4 regions of the Shewanella mangrovisoli genome follow, and region 4 is predicted to be linked to each of the others. Evidence: predicted binding sites of a transcription regulator. Region 4 holds the regulator's gene; each other region holds the start of a gene.
The links. Region 4 encodes MetJ, which represses methionine synthesis genes. Its sites were predicted from a motif close to TAGACGTCTAGACGTCTA; they were not measured.
Positions count from the first base shown of each region.

Region 1: a site for MetJ is predicted at 1,498-1,515, ahead of msrA (peptide-methionine (S)-S-oxide reductase MsrA). Genes of this name have one in related genera too.
Region 2: a site for MetJ is predicted at 1,864-1,881, ahead of metE (5-methyltetrahydropteroyltriglutamate--homocysteine S-methyltransferase). Genes of this name have one in related genera too.
Region 3: a site for MetJ is predicted at 2,129-2,146, ahead of metH (methionine synthase). Genes of this name have one in related genera too.

Region 1 covers NZ_CP080412.1:2,450,201-2,453,959, forward strand. Annotated here, with positions in the region: gene K0H60_RS10710 (thiamine pyrophosphate-dependent dehydrogenase E1 component subunit alpha) at 1-52, opposite strand, end outside; gene astE (succinylglutamate desuccinylase) at 215-1,249, opposite strand; gene msrA (peptide-methionine (S)-S-oxide reductase MsrA) at 1,528-2,007, shown strand; gene pgm (phosphoglucomutase (alpha-D-glucose-1,6-bisphosphate-dependent)) at 2,127-3,759, opposite strand, start outside.
Region 2 covers NZ_CP080412.1:3,992,533-3,996,291, reverse strand. Annotated here, with positions in the region: gene K0H60_RS17410 (HDOD domain-containing protein) at 96-824, shown strand; gene K0H60_RS17405 (LysR family transcriptional regulator) at 886-1,791, opposite strand; gene metE (5-methyltetrahydropteroyltriglutamate--homocysteine S-methyltransferase) at 1,992-3,759, shown strand, end outside.
Region 3 covers NZ_CP080412.1:3,748,952-3,752,710, reverse strand. Annotated here, with positions in the region: gene metH (methionine synthase) at 1-2,028, opposite strand, end outside; gene K0H60_RS16465 (histidine phosphatase family protein) at 2,238-2,960, shown strand; cobalamin riboswitch at 3,133-3,300, shown strand; gene K0H60_RS16460 (ABC transporter ATP-binding protein) at 3,434-3,759, shown strand, end outside.
Region 4 covers NZ_CP080412.1:4,161,673-4,165,431, forward strand. Annotated here, with positions in the region: gene K0H60_RS18100 (bifunctional aspartate kinase/homoserine dehydrogenase II) at 1-987, opposite strand, end outside; gene metB (cystathionine gamma-synthase) at 999-2,162, opposite strand; gene metJ (met regulon transcriptional regulator MetJ) at 2,385-2,699, shown strand; gene K0H60_RS18115 (sulfite exporter TauE/SafE family protein) at 2,808-3,551, shown strand; gene nrfD (NrfD/PsrC family molybdoenzyme membrane anchor subunit) at 3,674-3,759, opposite strand, start outside.

The DNA.
Region 1 (3,759 bases), 1.7 Mb from region 4:
CCAAGAAGCCGACACGGTGCACTGTATCAGTGTTGAGTGTTGCTTTGCTCATATTGTGCTCTTGTTATCTCGTTACGCCATGGAAAATCCACAACGCCTAATTTATACGAATATGCCGGATGAACATTACGTTAACGTAAACTACCTATCAACCGTTGGCACAGTTCAAACGACAACTAATCCCCTGTGGGCATGTATATAATGCTTTACAAAACTAGCGAACATCTGGCGCGACTGAAGGGATCAGGCAAATCACAGTGCGATTACCGATGGGCACCTTAGCATTGGGGAAGACAATCGCTTCAAATTCCTGTTCGACTTTAATTTCCTGCCCGCCCTCGCGGGCCAATACAAAGCCTTTAGGGAAAGCTCGGAAGTTTTCGACATCAGTCGCGAAGGTAAATTCAAAATCATCAAAATGTTTGTTAATCACCCGACACACTTGGTACAGATTCACCTTATCCGCCGAGAATGGCTCAAGCGCTAAGGGTTTGTCTGTGATAAGGCGCATAAACATCTCTTGGGCGGCAATAAAACGCGTCATATCGTTTTGCCCCATGGGATACACCTTACCTAATTCAATGGTAAAGGCATCGGCGCCATACTGCTCGGAGGAAAAATAACTGAAGGTCGTCGTCGGCTCATGGTGAAATAACACAGTATCCACGCCACTTGCCGCTAAAAACATGATTTGCTCGGCGCTATAAGCACGGCCGGGACGATAAGGATAAATCGCAAACTTTTCGTGTTTTGACGCACGCATCGCCGTGTGTAAATCGTAGTGAATTCGCTGGCGCCCTGCGGCTGCGCCGTTAAAGAAGCGGTCGACATAGGCTTCTAATTTTTTCGCCCGCACCCGCTCAGGATTCACTAACCCCGGTGGATTTGAATGCTCGCCACTAAACAGACGATTCATGTTTTCGTCGATAATGCGAGTGCCATTATTAATCGCTAAAGGGTTGCCAATAATAAACAGCGTGCGTTGTTTGGCGATGATTTTTTGTTGGAGAAGCTGTTTGATTAAGGTATTGCAGAGTTCGATGGGGGCGGTTTCATTACCGTGGACACCGCAGGAGAGAATGACATCCTTACCTTGGGCTTGTGCTGGCTCAAAAACGATGACGCCCGTGTCCCACACTTCGACTCGAGTATGTTCCCCTAAGGTGAAACTAAACTCATCACCGAGGGTTTGCGGATTGGCGAGGGTCAGCGCGAGAAAATCCTTCGAATCTAACAGAGCTTGTAACACAGAATTCTCCTTATAATAGCGTGTTAAAGGCTGGATTTATGGCAATAACTGCCTGTTTCATTGCACTTATCGCTACCCGCCTTAAAAAGCGCATCCATACTAACACAAGTTTTTGGGCCGTTACTCTGTCATTCTGGTCAAACAAGCGCATTTCACGGCAAAACCACAGCATCTTAGCCACATTTGGCCGACATAGGATTAATTTTGTCGACACACTTGCTTTTAGGCATGAGTTTTATCACAATCCTTAGCCATCTAGACTTCTATCAGGATTTATCATGGCGTTAGCAACTTTCGGTGCCGGCTGTTTTTGGGGCGTGGAGTATTTCTTTAGACAAGTCAACGGCGTGACCAACGCGACCTGTGGCTATATGGGTGGCAATAACGAAGCGACCACCTATGAGGAAGTCAAAAAAGGCAAGACAGGCCATGCCGAAGTCGTACAAGTGGAATTTGACCCAGCGATTGTCAGCTACGATGAGTTACTGGATGTGTTTTGGAAGAACCACAACCCAACCACGCTCAACATGCAAGGTGGCGATATTGGCACTCAGTATCGCAGTACCATTTTCTTCCACGACCGTGAGCAAAAAGCGACGGCTGAAGCCTCTAAACTGGCCTTTGCTCGCTCGGGACGTTGGGGATTACGCCACATCGTGACTGAAATCGTGCCTTTGCAGCAATTCCATGTGGCCGAGGAATATCATCAAAACTATATCGATAAGAACAACTTACCAAGTTGCCATCTCGAGTACTGATCATAACCTGTTAGCATCCGAGTGAGTGGCTTCTGCCGCTCATCGCTGCAAATAAAAACGCACTCATAGGATTTCCATGAGTGCGTTTTTTTATCTGTAAAGAATGCTTAAACGTTAGATCAGGCGCTAAGCGCCTTATCAATCAAGGCCTGTGCATCCTTAATAATATCGGCAAGATGTTGCTCACTGATAAAGCTCTCACCGTAAATCTTAAATAACGCCTCAGTGCCCGACGGCCGCGCCGCAAACCAACCATTGGCCGTAGTCACTTTGATGCCACCAATCGAGGCATTGTTACCTGGGGCGTGGGTTAATACGGCATCAATCTTCTCACCCGCCAGCAGAGTGGCGTTTAAGGTCTCAGCATTGAGCTTGGCAAATTTGGCTTTGTTCTCGAGGCTAATCGGGCTGTCGATACGCTTGTAGAAACTTTGACCGAACTGCGCCACTAATTCTTGATGACGTTGCCCCGGCGTCTTGCCAGTAACCGCAAGCATTTCGGCCGCAAGCAGCACCAGAATAAAACCGTCCTTGTCGGTACACCAAGTCGTGCCATCACGGCGCAGGAACGCGGCGCCCGCACTCTCCTCACCACCAAAGGCAATAGTTGCCTCGGCTAACCCATCGACGAACCACTTAAAGCCAACGGGGACTTCGAGTAATTTTTTGCCATGAAAGGCACAGATTTTATCGATAAGCGCACTCGATACCAGCGTCTTGCCGATGGCTAACTGCTCGCTCCATTCAGGTCTGTGGGTCAGCAGATAATCAATCGCAACTGCTAAATAGTGGTTGGGATCCATCAGCCCCGTGCCCGGACACACGATACCGTGTCTGTCGTAGTCAGGATCGTTACCGACACATAAATCGAAGGATTCTTTGTGGGCCAGTAGGCCTGCCATCGCATAGGGCGAAGAGCAATCCATGCGGATCTTGCCGTCTTTATCCAGCGACATAAAACTAAAACTTGGGTCGACCTTATCGTTCACTAAGGTGATATCGATACCATAATGCTTGGCAATCGGCGCCCAATAATGAATACCCGAGCCGCCTAATGGGTCAACGCCCAATTTCAGCTTAGCCTTGGCGATAGCGTGCATATCAACCACATTGACTAAATCCGCCACATAGGGGGTAATCAAATCGATGGCATGCACATAGCCCGAGGTTAACGCGTCGGCATAAGCCAGCTTATTAACGCCCTTCAGCCCTGCGCGCAAGTAATCATTGGCGCGGGACTCAATCCAGGCGGTGATATTGCCTTCGGCCGGGCCGCCATGGGGAGGATTGTACTTGATGCCACCATCCTGCGGCGGATTATGGGATGGGGTAATAATCAAACCATCGCTTAACGCGGCACCACTCAGCGCCGCTTCACGATTGGCGCAAATAATGGCATGGGACACCACAGGCGTGGGAGTAAAGCCATCATTTTGCTGAATATTAACAGTCACCTTATTGGCCGCTAACACTTCAATCGCCGACACGTAGGCCGCATAAGATAAGGCGTGGGTATCGATACCTAAAAATAGCGGCCCGTCGATATTCACCGATTGGCGATAATCCACCACGGCCTGGGTAATCGCCCAAATATGGTCTTGGTTAAAACTTGCTTGAAACGCAGTTCCGCGGTGACCCGAGGTCCCGAACGTCACACGTTGCTCGGCAGCATCCACATTAGGTTTGATGCTGTAATAATGGCTCATCAGCTTTGGAATATTCACCAGATCCGTCTGACTCGCGGTTTGTCCT
Region 2 (3,759 bases), 170 kb from region 4:
TTCTACGACTTAGGGCTGAAATTCTTTGTAGTTTGGGTATGATGTGAGCGGTATTCGAATCATCTTATAGCAAATTAACAGGTGTAAAGTGTCTTATGACAGATCTTGAGCAACAGGTTTTTACTCAAGTGAGAGCCATCATAGCGAATGAAGAGCAAGTGATCGGTCGCCGTGGGATCTTAATTCCACTCAAAAAAGCGATCCTTGCCGAAGGCGACATTCGTAATGTGATCGATATTATTTCGAGCGATCCCGCATTAGCTGCCCATATGTTGATGCGCAGTAATTCGGCGCAGGCTTCAGGCGTCGTAAATCCTAAATCTCGTTCCTTAAAAGACGCCCTGATCCGTTTAGGCCAGGTCAATATTTATCGTTATGCCTTCACCTTCTATTTGAAAGAGCGCCTCGATGAATTACCCCAACCCTATAAGAAATTAGTGCAAGGTTATTGGAAACTCACGGAAAATATTGCTACCGATGCGGTCGACAGCTTAGTCGATATGCCGGATGTTGAAGTTGATCCCGATGAAGTACAAACCTTGGCGCTGTTTAGCGTATTCGGGCAAATCATTGCCTTAACGGCCTTTGCATACTTAAATGCCAGCTCTGAGCAATCTTTCCCGTTAAGCGTGATTAAGTCATTGATTGATAATCAGCAGCAGACCTTAACCATCGAAGCCTTTGAGGCTTTAGATCTCGATCAGGATCTGCGCCAAGAGTTTATGATCGCCCATAATCTGCGCCAGACCCGTAATCAAAATTCTCCCGGGTTGATTCTACGCCGTGTGCTCTCGATGCGCGGCATGTTACTCAACCCGCTCTAGGCATGTGCCTTTAATAAAAAAGCCTGCGATTGCAGGCTTTTTTTATTACTGTTTTTACGACTTAATTGGATTTCTGCTGACGCGCTAAGCCTTCGCTTGCCACCAGTTGCAGCCAGTTTTGCACTAAGGCCGAGTTCGCGCTGTGGCGGCGGTAGGCACCGAATAGTGGGCGTTTTAAGCCTTCTTGGCCGAGTTTAACGGCGGCGAGGCTCAAGCCATGTCCCTCATTGATTGACCAGTTGGGCAGGGCGGCGATACCGTCCTTACAGGCGATGCGTTGCAATAACATCATGGTCAAATCGCAGGTCTTTTGTTCACCCGCCTCAACACCTGCAGGTTCTAAAAAGTGGCGGTAAATATCTAAACGCGCCAGTGGTACTGGGTAGCTGATAATGGGTAAGCGAGCCAATTGCTTAGGCGTAACATAGGCTTCTTTCGCTAAGGGATGATCCTTGGCAACCACTAACTTCACTTCAAAATCAAACAAATGCTGATAGGCGAGCGAGTGCCCCGGCACGGGATCCGAGGTCAGCACTATATCGAGTTCGCCCATTTCTAAGGCATTGAGCGAATCGAACAGATGACGGCTCGACAGATCTAACTCGGCCTGCGGATGATCTTGCCTAAATTGTTCCATCACTGGCATTAACCAGCGAAAACAGCTGTGGCATTCAATCCCCACTCTGAGTTGATTGGTCTCTGTCTCTAGGCCATTTTTCAGATCCGTTTCCGTCTCTAACACCTTAGGCAGGATTTCTTCGGCGAGGTGCAACAGGCGTGCGCCTTCTTGAGTAAAAGAGAGCGGTTTGCTTTTACGCACAAAAATGGGCGAGTTAATTCGTTGCTCTAACTCCTTAATTTGATGGGAGAGAGCCGATTGAGTGACAAAACGTTTTTTGGCTGCGCCCGCCAAGCTGCCACTTTCCTTCAGTGCCATTAAGGTTCGCAGATGTCTTAGTTCGATCATGATCACTCCAAGTGAATTTCGCTCATGTTGTGCTTGAAATCAATTCGGTTGCTGGCATAGAGACTATCACAATAAACTTCTAGACGTCCAGACGCCCATTGTGATTTATCTAGGCTTAAATGCGAAAAATTGCCAAGAAAACACCATCAGCTGGGTGCTAGTGCCGAATATGGCTTATCTCAAATAAAGGAAGATATGGTATGCAATTAAACAGTCTTGGTTTTCCCCGTATCGGGCGTCGTCGTGAACTGAAATTTGCCCTCGAAAAATACTGGCGTGGTGAGAGCACTCAAGCTGAACTGCATGAGGTGGCCAAGGAGTTACGTCGTACCCATTGGCAATGGCAAGTGGCCGCAGGGATCGAGCAAGTGCCAGTGGGTGATTTTGCCTTTTACGATCAAGTGTTAACCCTGAGTGCGACCCTTAACGCTATTCCAGATCGCCACCGCGGCGAGGGCGCTATCGATCTTGATACCTTATTCCGCGTTGCCCGTGGCCGTGCGCCAACTGGCACCGATGCGCCAGCCTCTGAAATGACGAAGTATTTCAACACTAACTATCACTACTTAGTGCCAGAGCTTAAGCAAGACCAAGTGTTCTCTATCGCCTATGAGCAGTTTTTTGATGAAGTGGCCGAGGCACAGGCGCTGGGTTATCAAGCCAAGCCCGTGTTGTTAGGTCCTGTGAGTTACTTGTATCTGGCCAAAACCGTGGGTCAGGATTTCGATAAACTCAGCCTATTGCCCAATCTGTTAAAGGCCTATGCCGACATTCTTGCGCGTTTTGCCGCGCAGGGCGTGACTTGGGTACAGCTTGAAGAACCTATTCTGGCGCTTGAATTAACCGCCGATTGGCAAGCGGCGATTAGCGAAGCTTATCAAGCGCTTAAAACGGCTCAAGTGAAGATTTTACTCACTAGCTACTATGGCAGCATTAGTCATCATCAGGCGCTGGTTTCCGCGCTGCCAGTGGCGGGGCTGCACCTCGATTTAGTGACTGCCCCTGAACAATTGGCCTTGTTTGCCAATGCCTTAAGATCAGACCAAATTCTCTCTGCAGGCGTAGTAAATGGTCGCAACGTGTGGGCGGCAGAGGTTGACCTGATTGTCGAGCGTATCGGCAGTGTTGCCAGAGACTTAGGTGCGCGCCTATGGATTGGCTCTTCCTGTTCACTGCTTCACAGCCCTGTGGATTTAGAGGTGGAGACAACGCTCACGCCGGCACTACGTCAACAGCTTGCGTTTGCTAAGCAAAAGCTGTTGGAGCTGGCTAATGTGCGCCAATTGTTACAGGCTCCTGAGTCTGTCGCCGCCAAAGAGATAGTTAACACTTGTTTGGCACGTCGTGAGGCTAAAGCACTGGCGGCGGATGCAAAAGTCATCGCCCGTGTGACTGCGCTGACCCAAGCCGACTATGAACGTGTGAGCGAATTTACTGAGCGCCAAGCGGTACAGCAGCGCAAGTATCGTTTGCCATTACTGCCCACGACCACAATTGGCTCATTCCCACAAACGCCTGCTATCCGTGGCTTACGTAGCCGCTGGCGCAAAGGGGAGCTAAGCGATGCCCAATATACCGAGCAGTTGCAGCAAGTGACCCGCGATACCATCGACCGCCAACTTAAACTCGGTATCGATGTGCTAGTACACGGTGAGGCCGAGCGTAACGACATGGTGGAATACTTCGGCGAGCAGCTCGAAGGCGTGGGATTTACCAAAAATGGTTGGGTGCAGAGTTATGGTTCTCGCTGCGTTAAGCCGCCATTGATTTATGGTGATGTGAGCCGCCCGAAAGCGATGACGGTAGAGTGGGCCGAATTCGCCCAAAGCCTGACGGACAAACCGGTCAAAGGCATGCTAACGGGCCCTGTGACGATTCTACATTGGTCGTTTGCCCGTGAAGATATCAGCCGCGATACCATTGCCACCCAATTGGCGCTGGCTATTCGTGATGAAGTGGTGGATTTAC
Region 3 (3,759 bases), 410 kb from region 4:
TTGATTCACCGGCCATGAGCGCCATTCTAAATCTTCTTTTTTCGCGCTACTTGAGCCATCGCCCCGGAATTTTTCAGCAATCTCAAGCAATTGTTCGGTATTGTTTGAGTCTTCAACTGGGCAAGGCAGGTTGAGTACGACGTTCTCGACCTTATCCTTAAGCTCGGGGTCAATATCATCGTAAATCGCTAATTGGCCCGCGTTGACGATACCCATGTCCATGCCGACTTTAATCGCGTGGTACAGGAATACCGCATGAATCGCCTCACGCACTGGGTTGTTACCGCGGAAGGAGAACGACACGTTCGACACCCCACCCGAAATCATCGCGTAGGGCAGGGTGGCCTTAATCTCTTTAATGGCTTCAATAAAATCGACGGCATAGTTATCGTGCTCATCGATACCCGTGGCAATGGCAAAGATATTCGGGTCGAAGATAATGTCTTCGGGCGGAAAGCCGACCTTATCGACTAGCACGCGGTAGGCGCGGGTACAGATCTCGACTTTACGCGCCTTAGTGTCGGCCTGACCTTGCTCGTCGAACGCCATAATAATGGCCGCAGCGCCGTAGCGTTTCACTAGGGTTGCCTGCTCGATAAACTTCTCTTCGCCTTCCTTCAAGGAGATAGAGTTGACGATTCCCTTGCCTTGAATACATTTGAGGCCCGCTTCAATCACCTCCCACTTAGAGGAGTCGATCATAATCGGCACACGGCTGATATCCGGCTCAGAGGCGATAAGGTTTAAGAACTTATGCATCACCTCCACGCCATCGAGCATGCCTTCGTCCATATTGATGTCGATGATCTGCGCGCCGCTTTCTACCTGTTCACGGGCGACATCGAGCGCCTGCTCGAACTTACCTTCTTTGATCAGTTTTAAAAACTTGGCCGAACCGGTGACGTTGGTACGTTCACCCACGTTCACAAATAGGGTTTGGGCGTCGATAGTGAGCGGTTCCAAACCCGATAGACGGCAGGCGACGGGGATTTCGGGTAATACCCGTGGTGCAAATGGCTCTACGGCTTCGCGAATAACCTTAATATGCTCGGGCGTGCTACCACAGCAGCCGCCGATAATGTTGAGCATGCCTTCGCGGGCCCACTCTTGGATAACGCTCGCCATATCCTCTGGGGTTTCATCGTAACCGCCAAACTCGTTTGGCAGACCCGCGTTAGGGTGCGCCGAGACATAGCACTCGGCGATGCGCGACAGTTCTTCAACGTAGGGGCGAAGCTCCTTAGGGCCGAGGGCGCAGTTAAGGCCGATGGATAAGGGCTTGATATGGCGAAGGGAGTTATAAAAGGCTTCGGTGGTTTGTCCGGTCAGGGTTCGGCCCGAGGCATCAGTAATGGTGCCTGAGATCATCACAGGCAAACGCGCTGGCGAATTTGGCCCAAAGAGTTCATCGAACACGGTTTCTATGGCAAATAAGGCGGCCTTAGCGTTTAAGGTATCGAAAATAGTCTCGACCATAATGATATCGGCGCCGCCCTCAATTAAGGCGCGGGTCGATTCGCAGTAAGCGGTCACTAACTCATCAAAGTGGATATTACGAAAGCCTGGGTCGTTAACATCGGGGCTGATAGAGCAGGTACGGTTAGTAGGCCCTAACACACCGGCGACATAACGTGGCTTACCCGTGGCTTGCTCGATTTCATCACAGGCCTCACGGGCGAGGCGCGCGCCTTCGCGGTTAATCTCGGCGGACAGCGACTGCATATCGTAGTCGGCCATGGCGATAGTAGTGGCGTTGAAGGTGTTGGTTTCAATAATATCCGCACCGGCTTTTAGGTAGTCGATGTGAATTTGTTTGATGATGTGTGGCTGAGTCAGCACTAAAAGATCGTTATTGCCCTTAACGTCGGTATGCCAATCCTTGAAACGCTCGCCACGGTAATCCTCTTCCTCAAGCTTGTAGCCTTGGATCATAGTGCCCATGGCGCCGTCTAAAATCAGAATGCGCTTTGACAACTGGTTGCGAATGTCTGCCAGTGCTTGGCTGGCTCGATGGAGAGATATCGCCATAAATGATTACCTTTACTACAGCTAAGTTGAGTCCAAAGTACGCAATCGGGTGACAAATTGCATTTTATTATTGAATGTCGTTCGTTATGTTTTGGACATTTATACGTATAGACGTCCATAATACGCGACATCGGATTGTCAGGGCAAGGTTAAAGTTGGTATAGCATAGGCGAGATAAGGCAGATAAAAACGCTAAAAGGAAAGATCAGATGAAGCAGCTCAGGTTATTACTGTTACGCCATGGAGAATGCGAGGGCGGGGCGATTTTGCGAGGCCGAGTCGATGTGCCACTGAGCGAAAAGGGCTGGCGGCAGATGTCGGCGGCGGTTGAGGCGCAGGCGACTGTGTGCCACGGCATTTATAGCTCGACCTCGAGGCGCTGCGCCGAGTTTGCCAAGGCCTTTGCGGCCGAGCTGCATTCGAGTGCGTCTGTAGGCATAAGTTTAGATGCACCCGCGCCGTCGATGCTCAAGGTCAACCTGCTGGAGGAGTTACAGGAAATAGCCTTCGGCGATTGGGATGGCTGCCTACTCGATGACTTATATCAACACGACGGCGAACGGATGGCGGCCTATTGGCAGAATCCCTGGGAGGTGACGCCGCCCAATGGCGAAGCCATGGCAAGTTTCGAGGCCCGTATCGATGGTGCGATAGAACAGATCCTCGATAAAGAGTTTGGCCTGCTGGCGATGGATGATGAACAGGCCCATGGGGAGTTTAATGCCAACGCCCCCGCGGCCAATATCTGGGTGGTGACCCACGGTGGGGTTATTCGCCACTTGATGTCAAAGGCGCTGGGAGCGGTGAAAACCTTAGGTTTTTACAGTCAGCTCGCCTTACCCGTGGCGGCGGTGGTGACGATTAATGTCCTCGAGGATGAGCAAGGTAAAAGATACTGGCGCTTAGACTGGCCATCGGGCCACTGTGAGTAGCTTGCAAGCATCAGTCATCGACATGATGAAAATTTTCTGATTTAAACAGCATTGCCTAATGGGCAAGATATAGGATAATGCTTTTCCCTGACATTTGAGCCAGATAACACACCCAGTACGTTAAGCTCAAAGGTCGCAGAAATAGGTGTTGGGAATTTTGCGCGATTTAGTGCTATTGCTTAAGGGCAAGAGTGTTCAAGCGCGCCGGATAACCCAAACATAATAGGGAATCGGGGAGCTGCCCGTCAGTAGCCCGAACTGTACCCGCAACTGTGAGTAGTCGAAGCGCTTTGTGTCTTCCCATACGAGTCAGGATACCTGCCTATTTCTGTTTTCGCTGCGTGCAGCCTTAGTTCTCGAGCGGGTAACTCGAGGGAGCAGAAGATGACATTAATGAGTTTCGCCCTGTTAGCCCAAGTGGCAGCAGGCACAGATAACACCAATCAATATCCATGTGGGAGCAATCGTTAGTGATGCATTCCACATCGAGCCTTGCGCCCTTAGCGCCCGCTGCGACCTCCGCCAATATGGCACTTAAGGTCAGCCAATTGAGTTGGGCGATTGAGGGAAAAACCATCCTCTCGGAGATAAGCTTTGCCCTGCCGCAGGGGGAAATGCTCGGGCTGATAGGCCCCAACGGCGCGGGTAAATCCAGTTTGCTGCGCTGTTTATACCGCTTTATTCGCCCTGCTAAAGGTCATATCAGTCTGTTTTCGCAGGATATTAGCGAGCTGTCGCCCAAGGCGTTTGCCTGTAAAGTGGCGGTGGTGCAGCAGGATACGCCGCAATACTTCGATAT
Region 4 (3,759 bases):
CGCTTCGACTAATTGCTCGAGCAGGCTGGCCACATCGCCCGCAATCTTAAAGCCAAATAACACCACGGCATTCAGGTTGGTCACCACGGGCGCACTCGCCGAGGAACTGTGGGGAGCAATCAGGGTAAAGTCGGTATGGGAGGCGTAGCTTGAGCGCACGGCCAGGCTCACCTCAGTGTTAAATAGCGGCTGCAAAGTGCGTGAATGCAACACGGGCGAGCCTAAACGCGCCAAGCGGTCGGCTTCGGCGAGGGACATGCTCTTGAGTAATTTCGCATCGTTGATCTTATTCGGATCGGCGTTAAATACCCCTTCAACGTCGGTCCAAATGGTCACGCGTTCAATGTCGGCAAGGCTAGCAATTAAGCTGGCACTAAAGTCAGAGCCATTGCGACCCAATAGCAAGGTATCGCCACGCTCGTTGGCGCAGATAAAACCTGTGATCACTAAACGCTCGTTAGGATGCGCGGCCAGTAAAGCTTGCACTTTGGTACGGGATTCTTGCACACGAATTTGCGGCACGGCGGCCTCGTCGGCCACGAGAATCGAACAGGCATCCACATGACTTGCGGCGACACCCGATTCACGCAGCAGCGCGGCCATCAGGCGCGCCGACCAACGTTCACCAAAGCTCACCACATGGCTAATTTGGTAATCGTTACGGGAATCTAAAGATAATAGACTGATTAACTGGGCTTTATCCGTAGTTAAACGCTCACGCAGATCCCGCGCTTGCTCATTGGATAACAGCTGCTCAATCAAGCCTTGCTGATAACTGATAAGGACTTGCAACTCTTCTTGCCATAATTGGTTGCTATCGCGCAGGGACAATAATTTATATAAAAAGTTAGTGGTTTTACCCGCGGCAGACACCACCACCAGATCATCACTATGACCATGGGTTAACAGAATATGGGCGACTCGGCGATAACAATCGGCATCGGCTAAGCTGGAACCACCAAATTTATGTAAGTGACAACGTGCCATCTCGAATTCCTCTACTGACAAGCCGCGACGGCGGCCAATCCTGCTTGAATATCTGCAACTAAGTCGTCGGCATCTTCAATACCAACCGACAAACGTAATAGGGTGTCTTTAATGCCAGCTTCATAACGCGCTTGGGGCTCCATCGCCCTGTGTGTCATAGTCGCGGGCACGGCCACGAGACTCTCAACGCCACCTAAGCTCTCGGCCACGCTGAATAAACTTAAGGCATCTAAAAAGGCGACCACTTCAGCCTCGCCGCCCTTAAGCTCAAAACTCAGCATAGCGCCAAAGCCTTTTTGCTGCTTGGCGGCAATGGCATGGCCGGGGTGTTCCGCAAGGCCTGGGTAATACACTTTGCTCACCACTGGGCTACTTGTCAGCACATCCACAATACGCTGGGCATTGCTTTGGTGCTCACGAATGCGTACGGCTAAGGTACGCAGGCCACGCAGGGTTTGATAACTGTCGAAAGCTGACCCCGTTAAGCCTAAGGTGTTCGACCACCAATGTAAGGTCTCACCGAGTTGAGGATCTTTGGCGATCACAGCGCCGCCCACCACATCGCTGTGGCCATTGATGTACTTAGTGGTGGAGTGGATAACGATATCGGCACCCAGTAACAGCGGTTGCTGCAAAATTGGCGAGAGGAAAGTGTTGTCCACCACCACTAAAGCGCCCACGGCGTGGCTCGCCTTCGCGATAGCTTCGATATCGACGACTCGCAGCAGAGGGTTAGAGGGGGTTTCAATCCACACCATCTTAGGTTGCTGGGCGATAGCTTGCTCGAGCGCTTGAGCGTCGGTTTGATCGACCACCAGCAGTTTAAATTGGCCCTTTTTAGCCAAGTTAGTGAATAAACGGTACGAACCGCCGTAGCAATCGTGGGGCACCACCAGCAAGTCATCAGGGCCAAGCAACGTAGTCACTAAGGTAATGGCCGCCATACCAGTGCAAGTCACCACACCAGTTGCGCCCTTTTCCAGCTTAGCTAGGGCATCACCTAGGATGCTGCGGGTAGGATTGCCGGAACGGCTGTAATCAAATTCGCGAGGATTTTTATGACCATCGAAGGCGTAATTCGTCGACAGGTAAATTGGCGGCACCACAGCGCCATACTGAGTATCGCTTTCGATACCCTGACGCACTGCTAATGTGGCTAATTGACGTTCGGTCACTAATTTGCCTGCGGTCATCGGGAACTCCTAAGTTCGCAAAGAGATGTCTGGACGTCTAAATGTACCTAAGCCCAGTGGCATCGTCAATAGGCGTTAAGACGTTTAGACGTCTAAACATAAAGAAATCTGTTTGCAATCACTAAGAAATAGTAGCAATAATTTGACTGTTATCTGTAAGGGTTTAAAATCTGCCCCGAATTTAGCGTTATAACAGGTGAGTCAATGACTGAATGGAATGGGGAATACATCAGCCCCTATGCTGAACATGGCAAGAAGAATGAACAAGTAAAGAAAATTACTGTGTCTATTCCGCTCAAAGTGCTAAAAGTCCTCACGGATGAACGTACCCGTCGTCAGGTGAACAACCTGCGCCACGCCACCAATAGCGAACTCTTGTGTGAAGCATTTTTGCATGCCTACACCGGCCAGCCTCTGCCTAATGATGCCGATCTGTCGAAAGATAGCCCAGACAGCATTCCCGCCGAAGCGAAACGGTTGATGGACGAAATGGGGATCGAGTGGGAAGATATGGAATAACGCTCAGGCGTCCATAATCCTGCCGTAACTAATTATTAGGGATCGTTAATACTCATCTTGCCTGATGGGTTAGAGTAACGATCCCTATTTTGTTTTTGATGGAATCCTATGTTCTCCTTGATAGATCCACAAACGCTCGCCATTGCGTCTGTGATTGTGTTTTTAGGTGCCCTCACCCAGAGTCTGATTGGCTTTGGTCTTGCTGTGGTGGCGAGTCCGCTGCTGTATATTGTCGACCCCGAATTAGTGCCAGCCCCGGTGATTGTGATGGGTTTTTCCATCGCCCTGCTCACCCTACTGCGTGAGCGCGGCCATTTAGAATTCAACGGCTTGCAATATGCGCTGATTGGTCGAGTGCCCGGAGGTTTTATCGGTGCCAGCCTGTTGCTGTTTGCGCCGCAGCCGATTCTTGGTCTGGCGATTGCTGGCATTGTGGCGGTCGCCGTGGTGCTGAGCCTGTATAAATTCAGCCTGCCAGTGAATAAAGCGACTCTGTTTGGCGCGGGCGTGGTATCGGGGATCTTCGGTAATATTGCCGCCATTGGTGGCCCACCGATGGCGATTTTGTTAGCGGGTAAGGATGCCTCAAAATTTCGCGCCGCACTCTCAGCCTTCTTTATCTTCAGCTCAACCATAGCGCTGGTCATCCTTGGGGTGACGGGCCTGCTCGAAATCAAGCATTTATGGTTATCCCTGATGCTGCTGCCCTCGGTCTTTTTAGGCTATTTAGTGGCGGGTAAACTGGTGGGGAATGTGGATAAGCATAAGACCAAGATGGCAACCTTAGCCCTCTGCGCTATCAGCGCCTTAGTGCTTACGGTGAAATCTGTGATTGAGCTATTGCCGCAATAATTACCGCAATAATCCCCTTCCAATCGCTGCCAATTGCCGCCATAAAAAAGCACCGTTACCGGTGCTTTTTGCTTGCAGGGGATGTGTGACTTATCCCATCGAGATTGCAGTTCACCAGAGCACTAACTTAGATAGCTTTGTCCCGCATACACAATAAAGTGTCTTAGTGCTAACACGCCGGTTAAGCTGGCGCAGGCCACCATGATCA